Regions from separate parts of the Lutispora sp. QWL-02 genome, predicted to be linked through region 2. Evidence: riboswitches for the same ligand, from Rfam matches in the RefSeq annotation. Region 2 holds a riboswitch; the other holds the start of a gene.
What was found. A riboswitch is a leader RNA that binds a small molecule or an ion and turns the genes downstream of it on or off. The one in region 2 is predicted to bind glycine.
Positions count from the first base shown of each region.

Region 1: another riboswitch for glycine. It lies ahead of gcvT (glycine cleavage system aminomethyltransferase GcvT); the one in region 2 lies ahead of AC4HCY_RS15695 (GrdX family protein).

Region 1 is NZ_CM177762.1:2,318,412-2,325,602, reverse strand. Features, by position in the region: gene AC4HCY_RS10815 (hypothetical protein) at 1-40, opposite strand, end outside; gene AC4HCY_RS10810 (hypothetical protein) at 198-755, shown strand; gene AC4HCY_RS10805 (MerR family transcriptional regulator) at 799-1,566, opposite strand; glycine riboswitch at 1,815-1,906, shown strand; gene gcvT (glycine cleavage system aminomethyltransferase GcvT) at 2,101-3,207, shown strand; gene gcvH (glycine cleavage system protein GcvH) at 3,478-3,861, shown strand; gene gcvPA (aminomethyl-transferring glycine dehydrogenase subunit GcvPA) at 3,863-5,203, shown strand; gene gcvPB (aminomethyl-transferring glycine dehydrogenase subunit GcvPB) at 5,200-6,666, shown strand; gene AC4HCY_RS10780 (cell division protein FtsX) at 6,726-7,191, opposite strand, start outside.
Region 2 is NZ_CM177762.1:3,332,233-3,339,423, reverse strand. Features, by position in the region: gene AC4HCY_RS15715 (5'-nucleotidase C-terminal domain-containing protein) at 1-2,801, shown strand, start outside; gene trmL (tRNA (uridine(34)/cytosine(34)/5-carboxymethylaminomethyluridine(34)-2'-O)-methyltransferase TrmL) at 2,916-3,380, shown strand; gene AC4HCY_RS15705 (DegV family protein) at 3,405-4,244, shown strand; gene AC4HCY_RS15700 (DegV family protein) at 4,259-5,098, shown strand; glycine riboswitch at 5,221-5,320, shown strand; glycine riboswitch at 5,321-5,398, shown strand; gene AC4HCY_RS15695 (GrdX family protein) at 5,529-5,930, shown strand; gene trxB (thioredoxin-disulfide reductase) at 6,000-6,929, shown strand; gene trxA (thioredoxin TrxA) at 7,037-7,191, shown strand, end outside.

The sequences.
Region 1 (7,191 bases), 1.0 Mb from region 2:
AAGCTTTTACATTCATATCGTCAACTTGCTTTAATTCCATTTTTCCTCCTGCAAACCACTGTGTGCTTATACTATTTATTATATTAAATCTCTGATCATAAGACAACAAACATGCTGTCAGGCACTTTACATTGATTTTTTTCATATGGATATAATAAATTCAAAGTAAAATTTATTACTTTCAAGGAGGGCAATTAATGAAAGCAAAGAAATTAATATCGATATTTATCCTTGCTGCTGCACTGTTTGCAGGATGTGCAAAGCCTGCGCCTGCGCCTTCTCCGGCTCCAACGCCTTCAGATGCTACACCGGATAAGGTCACAACTGCTTCTATAGTTGATAATGCGGCGGCATTTGAAAAGGCAATAGGCAGCAGCGGCACATGGATCATAGCTATCACAAAAGACCTGACCATTGATAAGGAGCTGGTATTGGACGGCGAATTTAAAAATGGCAAGAAAGACGCTGAGGGCAAGGATATCATACAAAGGAAAATCGCCCTTTATGCCCAGGATGCTAACAGAAACATCACTGCCCGATATACTTTAACAGCACCAAGGCTCACCATCAACAGCCCCGAGGCCAGCATCCAGCATGGAACCTTTAAAGGAGACCTTTATGTTTCATCTAAGAATTTTAAGCTTGTAGATGCTACTGTTGACGGAAATGTATATTTTACTGCAGATGAAGCCAAGGGTACCTTTACAATGGATGATAAGAGCAAGGTCACCGGAAAGCAGGAGATCAAGAAATAAGCGAAAGCGGTTGGATGCCCCAACCGCTTTTTCAAGCTAACAGCTACTTCCTTTCCAGGCCAGTATAGATCAATATCGCATGTCTAAAAAATTCTGCCGTACCCGGCTGCTTTTCATCATAGTAAGCCCTGAACCTTTCATCATCAACATACATTTGGGCAACACCCGCATGGGCTTCCTTACTGTATTCATTCCAATAATATGTGAGCCATTGCTTGTGAAGCTCAGCTGCTTTTTGAGCGGATTCACCTGCGGGATCACCGGTTTTAAAGGCCTCAGAAAGTTTTTCCTTAACCTGCTCTCCAAGCTTTGTTACCTTATCATAGTCTTCTCGGGTCATGCCCATAACTTTTTTATTGGACCTATCAACTACATCATCACCATACTTTTCTCTTATCTCATTTCCATATTTCTTTTCATTATCATCGATCATTTTTCGCTTAAAGCCTTCGAATTTTTCTTTATCAAACATTTTTATCCTCCCTTCCGCAAAGGCTATGGTTTTTTCCACATTCGCTATCAACGCATCCAATTGGCTTCGTTTTTCAAGGAGTCTTTCACGATGTTCTCTAAGTGCAGCGACCCCGTCAAAAGCAGGTGAAGATATCAAATCTTTTATCTTGTCCAAGCTTATATCCAGCTCTCTATAAAGCATTATTTGCTGCAGTCTGTCAATTTCCGCCTGGCCATATATACGATATCCCGATGAATTGATTCTTGCCGGCTTAAGAATACCGATTTCATCATAATACCTAAGAGCCCTTGTGCTGACACCTGCCAACTTTGCCAAACCTTGCACTGTATATTCCATGTGTTTGCCTCCTTTCAAAATCAATATACACCTTTACGTAACGTTAATGTCAACATAATTTTAAAATATTTGGGTTAAATATATATCAGGGGTTGAAATACTTGGAATATATTTATATAATTATAGCAATAAATGAATATTCAACCGGATGAAAATGGCGAGAGATATCATAATAGATAGCCGAAGGAGCAATTATAAAAAGGAAGCCATCTTTTTACAAACACTCTCAGGCAAAAGGGATCGTCATGGGACGGACCTCTGAAGAGTCCGTAAAACGGCGCCGTAGGGGAAATACACTGTGAGTGTAGAAGCTCTCAGGTAAAAGAACAGAGTGGATATAATGGCATCTTTTATTATTATGCTATTATATCCATTTATATTTTGGACACAATACAACTGTATATCATTTGATAACTGCGTATGAACTTTAGGAGATATTATTCCGAAGCCTAATGCCATTCGGCTTATAGATATAAGCATCAGCGGCAAAGGCTATCGGATAAATATATTAAAATTAAAAGGAGGAATAGTCTTATGAGTGATCCTAAAAAGACGGCGCTTTATAATTCCCATGGAAAATATGGCGGAAAAATCGTAGATTATTCAGGTTGGGCACTGCCGGTACAATATGAGGGTATAACCGCAGAACATGAAGCTGTTAGGAATAGCGCGGGTTTATTCGATGTATCTCATATGGGAGAAGTTGAGATAAAAGGAAAGCAGGCTACAGACTATATTCAAAACCTGATCACCAATGATATATCTAATATGAATGAAAACCAGATAATTTACTCTCTCATGTGCTATCCCGACGGCGGCATCGTCGATGACCTTTTAGTCTACAAGTATACAAATAATCATTATATGCTTGTAATCAATGCGGGCAATGTTGATAAAGATGTTGAATGGATGAAGAATAATATAGGAGCCTATGATATGCAGTTTGCAGATATATCGCCTGATATATCTGAGGTGGCCTTTCAGGGGCCTAAAGCAGAAGAAATACTGCAGGAGCTGACAGATACAAATCTGTCTGAAATTGCATTTTTCTATTTCAAAGAAAATGTGAAGATTGCAGGCAGAAATTGTCTTGTATCCCGCACCGGTTATACAGGTGAGGATGGCTTTGAAATCTACATGAAGCATGAGGATGCCGAATATTTATGGGATAAAATACTTGAGACCGGAAAGGCTAAAGGTGCAAAGCCTGCCGGCCTTGGATCCCGTGATACTCTGAGATTTGAAGCAAACTTGCCACTTTACGGCAATGAGCTTTCCGCGGAAATCACACCCCTGGAAGCTGGTTTTGGAATGTTTGTAAAACTTAACAAACCCGGATTTATCGGAAAAGAAGCCCTTGAAAAGCAAAAGGCAGAAGGTTTAAAACGAAAAATAGTAGGCTTTGAAATGATCGAGCCGGGCATTCCAAGGCATGGATATGATGTTTTAGCTGACGGAAAAATTATTGGTTTTGTAACAACAGGCTATAATTCTCCTACGCTAAAGAAAAATATAGGCCTTGCAATGGTTGATATCAAATACTCGGAGCTTGATACTCCGTTAGAAATACAAATAAGGAAAAAAACTGCGAAAGCTAAGGTAGTCGGCAGAAAGTTTTATACCAAGCATTACAAAAAGTAATTAAGATTTTACTGCAATAACTCATTAATGCATATGTTGCACTGACTGATAACGATTGCAAATGTCCCAGGGCATGCTCTCTTGCTCCTGTGGAGCAATTCACCTTATGCTTCGGGACTAAGAGTTTGTAAGCTTGCATAGGGTTGCGTCAAAACTAACAAACTCTAAGCTCCTTCACAATTAACTCTTTTATCAGTCAGTACAACAGGCTAAAACAAAGTTTTGCAGTCTGAACAATGAATAATTAAAAAAAGTTTAGGAGGAGTAACAATGGAAGTAAAAAAGGATTTGTTTTATTCAAATGACCATGAATGGGTAAGAGTCGAGGGAGAAAAAGCCTATATAGGAATCACAGATTATGCTCAGCATTCTTTGGGAGAAATAGTATATGTTGAATTACCGGAGGTTGACAATGAACTTAATGCCGGAGAGGTATTCGGGGTCATAGAATCTGTTAAAGCGGCTTCCGACTCATATCTTCCGGTTTCAGGCAAAGTCCTTGAGGTTAATGAAGAATTATCGGATTCACCTCAGCTTATCAATGAAGATCCATATGCAAGCTGGGTAGTGCTTATAGAAATGTCCGATAAATCCGAGCTTGATAATCTTATGAATGCGCAGGAATATGAGGAATTCTGCAGTAAGGAGGATTAATATGCATAGGTATATACCAAATACAGAAGCTGATGAAAAGCTGATGCTCGGAAGCATCGGTGCAGAATCCATTGAAGATCTGTTTGTAGATATACCGAAAAGTTTGCGTCTCGACAGAAAGCTCAATATTCCCGGTCCTCTATCCGAGCTGGAGCTTTCTGCTCATATGAAAGATCTGAGCCATGCAAATAAAAGCACTGAGGATCTGGTCTGCTTCCTTGGAGCGGGGGCTTATGATCATTATATACCTTCCATTGTAAGGCATTTGGCGATGAGATCAGAGTTTTATACTGCATATACACCTTATCAGCCCGAAATAAGCCAGGGTACCTTGCAGGTGATATTCGAATATCAGACTATGATCTGCAAGCTCACCGGCATGGATGTGACCAATGCATCTATGTATGACGGAGCGACCGCCTGCGTAGAGGCTGCTATGATGGCTGTAGAAAGCGCAAAGCGTGACTCCATAATCGTTTCAAAAACAGTTCATCCTGAAGTCAGGAAAGTATTGAAAAGCTATATGAGGTTCCGCGATGTTGAAGTGATCGAAGCTGATATGGCAGACGGTGTTACTGATGCAGAAAAACTGAAATCATTGGTGGGAAGCAATACCGCTGGTGTTATTGTGCAAAACCCCAATTTTTTCGGTATAATAGAAGATCTGTCTGAGGTTGAAAAAATAGTCCATGGAAATAAATCTGTATTGATAGATTATGTAGATCCCATTTCTCTGGGGATACTGAAAAGCCCTGCCGAATCCGGCGTCGATATCGTTGTAGGAGAGGGTCAGTCCTTAGGTAACAGCATGAGCTATGGAGGGCCATACCTTGGATTCATGGCTACCAATACCAAGCTGATGCGAAAAATGCCCGGAAGGATTGTCGGACAATCTGATGATGTGGACGGAAAAAGAGCCTTTGTTCTTACATTGCAAGCCAGAGAACAGCATATACGCAGGTATAAGGCAACCTCCAACATATGCTCAAACCAGGGCCTTAATGCTCTTACTGCTGCCATCTACATGACTACAATGGGTAAAAAAGGTATTAGAGAAGTGGCTGAACAAAGCACAAAAAAAGCTCATTATGCAATGAAACAGCTTACAAAGAGCGGCAGATTCAAGCCATTATTTGACAAGCCCTTCTTTAAGGAATTTGCGGTTACAAGCGCTACAGAAAGCAATAAAATTAATAAGGAGCTATTAAAGCATAATATTCTCGGAGGCTATGAGCTGGAAAAAGACTATCATGAATTTAAGAACAGCTTGCTGCTGTGTGTCACTGAAAAAAGGACTAAAGAGCAAATCGACAAGCTTGCTCAAGCGATGGAGGTGATATGATGAAGGATTACAATAAGCTGATTTTTGAAATTTCCAAAGAAGACAGGAAAGCCTATAGCCTTCCTCCCTGCGATGTAGATGAAGCAGAATTGAATAGCTTGATCCCTGATTCATTTTTAAGGGATAAAGAAGCTGAGCTGCCGGAAGTGAGCGAAGTCGATGTTATAAGGCATTTCACCAATCTCTCCAATAAAAATTATGGAGTGGACACCGGCTTCTATCCGCTGGGCTCCTGCACCATGAAATATAATCCTAAAATAAATGAAGATATGGCGGCTTTGGGAGGATTCAGCAATATTCATCCCCTTCAGCCCGTAGAGACAGTGCAAGGAGCTCTTGAGCTCATGTATGAGCTTGATAACTTGCTTTCGGAGATAACGGGAATGGAAAAAGTAACCCTTCAGCCTGCTGCGGGAGCTCATGGTGAACTGACCGGCTTGATGATAATCAAGGCCTATCATGATAATAGAGGAGACAGAAAAAGAAATAAAATCATAGTTCCGGATTCGGCTCACGGAACAAATCCTGCTAGTGCAGCTGTCGCAGGTTTTGAAATAGTGGAGATAGAATCTGATAAAAACGGAGCTGTAAATCTTGAAAAACTGAAAGCCGTATTAAGTGATGAAATAGCAGGATTAATGCTGACAAATCCCAGCACCTTGGGACTATTTGAGCATAACATAAAAGAGATAGCAGATCTTGTGCATGAAGCAGGAGGTCTTCTTTACTACGATGGTGCAAATGCCAATGCTATTGTTGGGATGACGAGACCAGGTGACATGGGCTTTGATGTAATTCATCTCAACCTGCATAAAACTTTCTCCACTCCTCATGGCGGAGGCGGACCTGGAAGCGGACCTGTCGGAGTAAGAAAGGATCTGGTTAAATTCCTTCCGGTGCCAATTGTTGAAAAAAAGGATGGCAAATATGTGCTGGACTATGATAAACCCAACTCCATAGGCAAGGTTAAAAGCTTTTATGGGCATTTTGGGGTTGCTGTAAAAGCCTATGCATATATACTGTCAATGGGTGCCGATGGATTAAAGGAAGTAAGTCAAAAGGCAGTGCTTAATGCAAACTATATTATGAGCAAGCTGAAGAAACATTACTATCTGCCCATAGATCAAGTATGCAAGCACGAATTCGTTTTAGGCGGACTTCTCAATGATGAAAACCATATTTCTACTCTGGATGTGGCTAAACGCTTGCTTGACTATGGCTACCATCCTCCTACAATTTACTTTCCGCTCATCGTAAGTGAAGCTATAATGATCGAACCTACTGAAACCGAAAGCGTTGAGACTCTTGATGGGTTCATCGATGCAATGATAAAAATAGCAGAGGAAGCTAAGGAAAGTCCGGATATCTTAAAAACCGCTCCCCATGACACACCGGTAAGAAGAATAGACGAAGCTAAAGCTGCAAGAAATCTGATATTGAAATGGGATAAAAATAAACAATAAAAGAGAATGCCCTCCGATATGGAGGGCATTCTTGATTATTTAACCAAGCTTCTTGTGGTCTATTCGACCTTTGCCGACAGCAAGCCAAAGATACCGCCAACTATTCCCAAAACCAAACTTATCACTATACCCAGAATAAATAAGCTGCTTTCCAAAGCTTCACGGGGAGGCAGCGGAATAAATGGGAGCGGGCCGGCCATTTGACTATAGAAAGCTTTTAAAGCGAGCACTGCAAGAGCAAACGCAGCCATGGCTCCTGCCATAGTCAATATCAAGCCTTCAATCAAAAATGGGAATGCAATAAATGATTCAGAGGCACCCAAAAGCCTTAGAGTATTTATTTGCTCCCTGTTATTATATATCCCGCTCTTTATAATATGTGATATCGTTATCACCGTTGTTATGCTTACAGTAGCCATGATCAGCCACCCCAGCGCTTCAAACACTCTTATAATACCCCTCAAACGCTCCAAAACATCCCTGTTATCCCTTATTTGTTCTATATCGGGTACAGACTTCAGGCCT
Region 2 (7,191 bases):
TTGTAGGTATGACCGCACCTCATGTTCCTACCTGGGAGTCCGCTAATCCGGATCGCTTTAAGGGCATGACCTTTACTGATCCGGTGGAAGAAGCTCAGAAGGTAATAAAAGAACTGGAAGGTAAATATGATGTTTTGATTGGAACCTTCCATTTAGGATCCACCCCTGAAAAAGGAACTACCGATGGCGCATTGCCGGTTGCAGAGGCAGTACCGGAGTTCGACGCAATATTCTGCGGACATGCCCATGCTAAATTTGATAATATTGAATCAAAATCCGGAGTAAAGCTGATAGAACCGGGAAGCAATGGTGCAGCTTTGGCTAAAGTTGATGTAAATGTGGCCAAAGAAGATGGCAAGTGGATTGTAAAAGAAGTCACGACAAAGAATATAGATGTGACTGCAGATGTGGAAGCAGATAAAGGTATGCTGGAGAACTTTGCTTATGTAGATGAGAAATCTAAAAAAGAAGCAGCAAAAGAGGTTGGCAAAGTTACAGCCGATTTTGTAAAGGGCGTAGATTATTTTACCGGCGCCGACAAAATTACAACGGCTCCGAGAGCGCAGCTTGAAGATAATGCCATCACAGATTTGATAAATGAAGTTCAAATGTATTATGCGAAGGCCGACATTTCTGCAGCGGCGCTGTTTGATATGGATGCAAATGTCAAAGCCGGTCCTTTTAGACTGCAGGATGCAGCCAAGATATATAAGTATGACAACAATACCTTAGTGGGATTAAATATTACCGGCAAGAACTTAAAAGAATACATGGAATGGTCGGCAGGTTATTATAATCAGTACAAGGACGGAGATCTGACAATAAGCTTCAATCCTGACGTAAGAGCTTATAACTATGATATGTTCTCAGGAGTCAATTATGATATCGACATATCAAAGCCTGTAGGCAGCCGTATAGTCAACCTTACATATAAAGGCCAGCCTATAAAGGATGAGAGCATATATAAATTAGCTTTGAATGACTATCGTTTCGGAACATTGAAGAGCCTTAAACTGGCGACAGATGCTGATAAATACTATCCTACAAAGGATCAAGAAGGAAATCAGGAATCCATGAGAGCCCTTGTTTTGAAGTATGTACAAGAGGTTAAGAAGGGCACTGTTACTCCTGCTGTAGATAATAATTGGAAGATAATAGGCACCAAATTTGATACGGAAAAGTACAAAGAGTACTATGACCAAATAAAATCCGGTAAAATCAAGATACCCGTATCCTTTGACGGAAGAACCCTTAATGTGAAGTCCGTCAATATTGATGATCTGGCAAAGCTGGGCAAGGTCCCAAATACTAAGGTCATTTCACTATTGTCTGTAAATGATTTCCACGGCAATATCGTTGAAAGCGGAAAGAATCCCGGAGCAGCAAGATTGGCAGGGTATTTTAAAGCGCAGAAAGCAGCCAATCCCGAGGGAACAATAATTCTAAGCGCCGGGGATATGTACCAGGGTACAGCAGATTCCAATCTCATGTACGGAGTACCGGTTCAGGCTATCATGAACTATATAGGCTTTGATGCAATGGCCATGGGGAATCATGAGTTTGATTGGGGTATGGGAGCAATAAACAAGTGGAAATCATTGACTAAATTCCCGTTCCTTGCAGCAAATATAATTGACAAGAAAACAGGCGAGGTCGCTGATTTTGTAGAGCCATACACAATAGTAGAGAGAAACGGTATAAAAGTAGGCATAATAGGAATAGCAACCCCTGAAACAATGACAAAGACAAAGGCTGAAATGGTAGAGCCCTATATATTCAAAAATCCCGCTGAAACAGTCAGCGCCTTGGTGCCAAAAGTCAAAGAAGCCGGCGCAGATATCATTGTGGTGCTCAGCCATCTGGGTGCAATGCAGGATAGCAAGACAAAGGAAATCACCGGTGAAGCGGCTGATTTTGCAAAAGCAGTCAATGGAGTGGATGCCATAATAACGGGTCACTCTCACCAGACAATCCAAGGCAGGATTAACGGTATACCTGTAGTGCAGGCATATTATAATGGCAGATCCGTTGCCCATATCGATCTATATCTGGATGCTGAGAAGAAGGTTACAAGGAGCGAATTCTTCGTCGATGCCAATGTAATCAAAGCTCCAGAGGATGAACAAATGAAAGGTTATCTAAGATTCATCGGAAATGAGCTGTCGCCGATCAAGAATGTACTGCTGGGTAAAGCATCTTCTGCTTTGAATCATGATACTGCCGTAACTCAGGTATCTCCTGTAGGAAATTTTGTGGCGGATGTAATGAGAAAGGCTGCCAAGGCTGACATAGCGATTCAAAATGGCGGCGGGCTGAGAAGAGATATCCCTGAAGGAGATATTACCATGGGCCTTATGTACGAGCTCCTGCCCTTCGATAATACATTGTTTACCTTTGATTTGACAGGGAAGCAGGTTAAAGAAGCTATAGAGCATGGTATAATATTAAACAATGAAAAGACATTCAGATCAGGCCAATTCTCCGGGCTAAAGGTTAAATATGACTCGACCAAAGCAAGGGGAGAGAGAATAGTTGAAATTACATTGCTGGATGGGAGCCCGCTCGCAGACGACAAGGTTTATAAGGTTGTAACCAATGACTTCCAGGCAACCGGCGGAGATGAATACGTAATGTTTAAAGAAGGCAAGAATACTTTTGACACAAACATTCCGATAAGAGATGTTGTCGTAGATGAGATAAAGAAATTGAAGGTCATCAATCCTGTGGAAGATGACAGGTTAATAGATGTAGCAGGGAAAACCAGCATGGTCATACCTTTTGACTTTGATTTGGCAGCATAAGATAATAATAGGATTACAAGTAAGAAAGGTGCATAAGCGCCTTTCTTTTTTTCTCTTGTAGAAAGCCTGGCGATTTTGTATTATATATATAGACTTACAAGGGAGATGTTATGCTTGTCGATAAATATAGTGCTTGTAGAGCCTGAAATACCTCAGAACACCGGTAATATTGCAAGAACCTGTGCAGCAACAGGCTGTAAGCTTCACTTAGTAAAGCCTTTGGGCTTTTCTGTGGAAGATAAGTATTTAAAACGAGCCGGATTAGACTATTGGAGTTTGGTTGAGATTAAATATCATGATAATTTAGATGCTTTTTTCGATATGTATAGAGAAGGAAAGTTCTTCCTTTCCACCACTAAAGCTAAAAACAAATATACTGATTTAAAATATGAAAAGGATTGCTTTATATTGTTTGGCAAAGAAACCGCAGGATTGCCCAAGGATTTGCTTTTAAAAAATCCGGATGAATGCATAAGGGTTCCTATGATCGATGAAGCAAGATCCTTAAACCTTTCGAATTCTGTTGCTATAGTAGTTTATGAGGCACTAAGGCAAATCGGATTTCCCAATATGATATAACATAGAGTGTAGGGGGAGTTATTAATGGCTGTTGTTATTTTAACAGATACTATGTGCGATGTACCTAAGAAATTTGCAGATGAATATAATATCAGAGTATTGCCATTGACAGTAAATTTTGGGGAAGAATCCTTCAGGGATGGTATAGATATTACAGCAGATGAATTCTTTAAGAGACTGGAATCTTCTGAGGAACTGCCTAAAACATCCCAGATAAACCCTCCGCAATTTGAAGCTGTATTTAAGGAGGAATTGGGAAAGAGCAATGCTGTTGTCGCGATTCTGGGTTCTTCCGAATTGAGCGGCACGTATAACTCCGCGGTTATTGCCAGAAATAATTTGGAAAGCCATAATATATTTGTCATAGATTCAAGAGCGGTGACCTTGGGGGCAGGATTGCTGGTTATTAAGGCGGCGCGCTTGGCACGTGAGGGCAAATCTGCAGAGGATATAGTTGATAATATTGAAAAAGCCAAAGATAGGATGAAACAATTTTTTATTATAGGAAGCTTGAAGTATCTGTACAAAGGAGGGCGCATATCTCTTTCTGCTTCGGTGCTTGGTTCGATTTTGAACATTAAGCCTATAATAACTATGGTGGATGGAAAACTGGAGATGATTGAAAAAACCAGAGGAATAAAGAAGGCCATTTCCATAATGATGGATAATATAAAATCTAACGGTTGGACATTAGACGGTAAGGTGATAGGCATAAACCATACCTTATGTCCTGAACAAGCTGATTATATTGAAGAAATAATAAATATGTCCTTTAAGCCCAAAGAGATAATAAGAGGAGAGGTGGGATCGGTGGTAGGAACTCATGCCGGCCCCGGTTGTGTGGCGCTACATTTTGAATTATAGAGGAGAGGTGGAGTATGAGCAAGATTAAAATAATTACCGACAGTACATCAGATTTGCCAAGAGGTATAGCAGAAAAATATGATATTGAGGTTTTGCCTCTCACCATATTTTTCGATAAAGATGAATATAGAGATTGGGTAGATATAGCTCCAAACGCTTTTTTCGAGAGGATGAGAAATTCAGAAAAATTGCCAACAACATCACAGGTGAACCCAAACAGCTTTAAAGAAAAATATGAATTGTTTTTGAAGGACTATGACCATATAATATCCATACATCTGTCTTCAGATGCCAGCGGTACTTATAATTCTGCAGCAATTGCCAGGGAAATGGTCGGCGAAGATAAGGTAACTGTTATAGATACAAGAAACTATACCTATGGCTTCGGCCAAATGGTGATAGAAGCCGCAGAGATGGCGGGGGAGAGAAGGACAAAAGAGGAAATAGTTGATAGAATAAACTATCTGATAGATAATGTGAAAACTTTATTTGTGGTTGATACCCTTGAGTATTTAAAAAAAGGCGGAAGACTCTCTGCTACTAAGGCAACCATAGGGACCTTGTTAAACCTGAAGCCCATATTGACTGTTGACGACGGAAAAATAGTGGCGATTGACAAGGCCAGAGGGATGAAGAAAGCGCTGAAACGGATTGTGGAAATAATGCAGGAGCAAGGTGCCAACTTAAAAGATCAGAAGGTCAAGCTCGGTCATGCAGATAATCTGGAGCATTTAAGAGACTTTGAAGCTGCCATCGAGGAAACCTGCGGCAAATTTGAGATGGAAGAATTTGAAATAGGCTGTGTCATAGGCGTATATTGCGGTCCGGGAACCGTGGTTATCCACTATATTTAAAAATTTTTTTAAAAACAAACAAATAAAGCTTGAATAGATTAGACAAATTGTATATAGTATAAGTATAGGAAATATCTATAAAAAAAATATACGATTTTTGGTATAATTTAATATGGTATGGATGAAGATTCGCGGGAGATGCCTATTAAAATAGGAGCCGAAGGAGTAAGTACGGAAAAGCCCGTTAATGAAACTCTCAGGCAAAAGGACCGCAATCGGACATAACTCTGGAAAGCATTATGCACCGAAGGAGCAATTCTATTTCATAGAAGAATCTCTCAGGTTAATGACAGAGATAGAGGCAACTGCTTCTATCTCTTTTTGTTAGCATGAGAACATCAGTTGCGATTCATAAATGCATCTTTGATAAACTACCCGCTAACGAAAAAAGAATAGAAGATAATATGCAGCTAAAAATATTGATTGAGAGGTGATAAGCCTGACACGGAATATCTATATTTTAACTAATAATGTCTTGATTTGTGATAAATTTAACGACACATTGAAGGTTTCTTACGTTGACGGCAGCTATATCGATGTTTTGTATCAGGTAAGAGACAGAATACACACAGGCAGTGTCCTGATCTCACATCCCCTTATGGGAAGCGTTAAACCAAATGAGACACCATATAGAAGCATAATATTGGAAGATAAAAAAGGAGCTTTGGATTTTCAATCGCTTTCAATCATTGAATCCAGCATAGAAAGCTGTAAAAAACTGCTTAATGACAGACCTACACCGGACTGGAGCAATAAAGTCCTTGAAGATTTTAGGTTTTTGGATATGAAGCTTTTAGAAAGCGCATTATCAAGCCTGGGTATAAACTACTAAAACCAGATGAATAGATATAACAAACTAATCCAATGATATACATATGAAAGTGATGAAAGGGGTAGAATAATGGATAAAATTTACGATGTTGCCATAATAGGGGGAGGACCTGGAGGACTTGCTGCAGGATTATATGCTTCCAGAGGCAGAATGAGTGCTGTAATAATTGAAAAAGGCAAATGGGGAGGACAGGCTGCAACAACCGAAGAACTGGAAAACTATCCCGGTTCTATTGAGCATCCTACAGGGCCCAGCCTTACAGCAAGGATGAAGAGTCAGGCAGAAGCCTTTGGAACTGAATTTATAAAGGATGAAGTGGTAGGGTTTGATTTAAGCGATAAAGTCAAAGTCCTAAAGCTGAAAGAAGGAGAAATTAAAGCGAAATCGATAATCATAGCAAGCGGAGCTCAGCATGTCAATTTAGGAGCACCGGGAGAAGACGATTTCAGAGGTAAAGGCGTATCCTACTGCGCAACCTGTGATGCTGATTTCTTCGCAGAATTGGAAGTAGTAGTTGTAGGCGGAGGAGACGCAGCGGTTGAAGAAGCTTTGTATCTTACCAAATTTGCTGATAAGGTCTCAATAGTTCATAGAAGAAACGAATTCAGAGCAGCAAAATCTATCGTAGAAAAAGCATTGGATAATGAAAAAATACAAATAATATGGGATAGTGTTGTTGAAGAAATATACGGTGATGGAATAGTGGAAGGCGTTAAGCTGAAAAATGTAAAAACCGGCGAGATAACAGACTACAGAACCGATGGAGTATTCGTATTCGTAGGCACAAAGCCTGTATCCGAATTTGCAAAGGGCATAGTGGATATGGATGAAAAGGGTTATATAATTGCAGATGCGGAGATGAAGACTTCAGCAGAAGGTATATTTGCAGCAGGCGATGTCAGGGTTACACCATTAAGGCAGGTTATAACTGCAGCAGCGGATGGAGCTGTGGCAGCTATAAGTGCTGAAAAATATATAGAAAGAACCTTTAATAAATAATTAGAGGAGACTGGAGCCGCTAAAAGACAAGAAAATCTCACGAAATCTGAAATAAAAAATTCAGTGACTTTCAGTGGCTTATAAAATGCTTAAAAGGAGGTGAAACAATGTTAGAGCTGAACAAAGAAAATTTTGACCAAGAGGTATTACAGGCAGCAGGACCGGTAATAGTAGATTTCTGGGGTACAAAATGCGAACCCTGCAAGGCTTTGATGCCCGACGTAGAAAGATTGGCAGAGCAATACAAGGATAAAATGAAGTT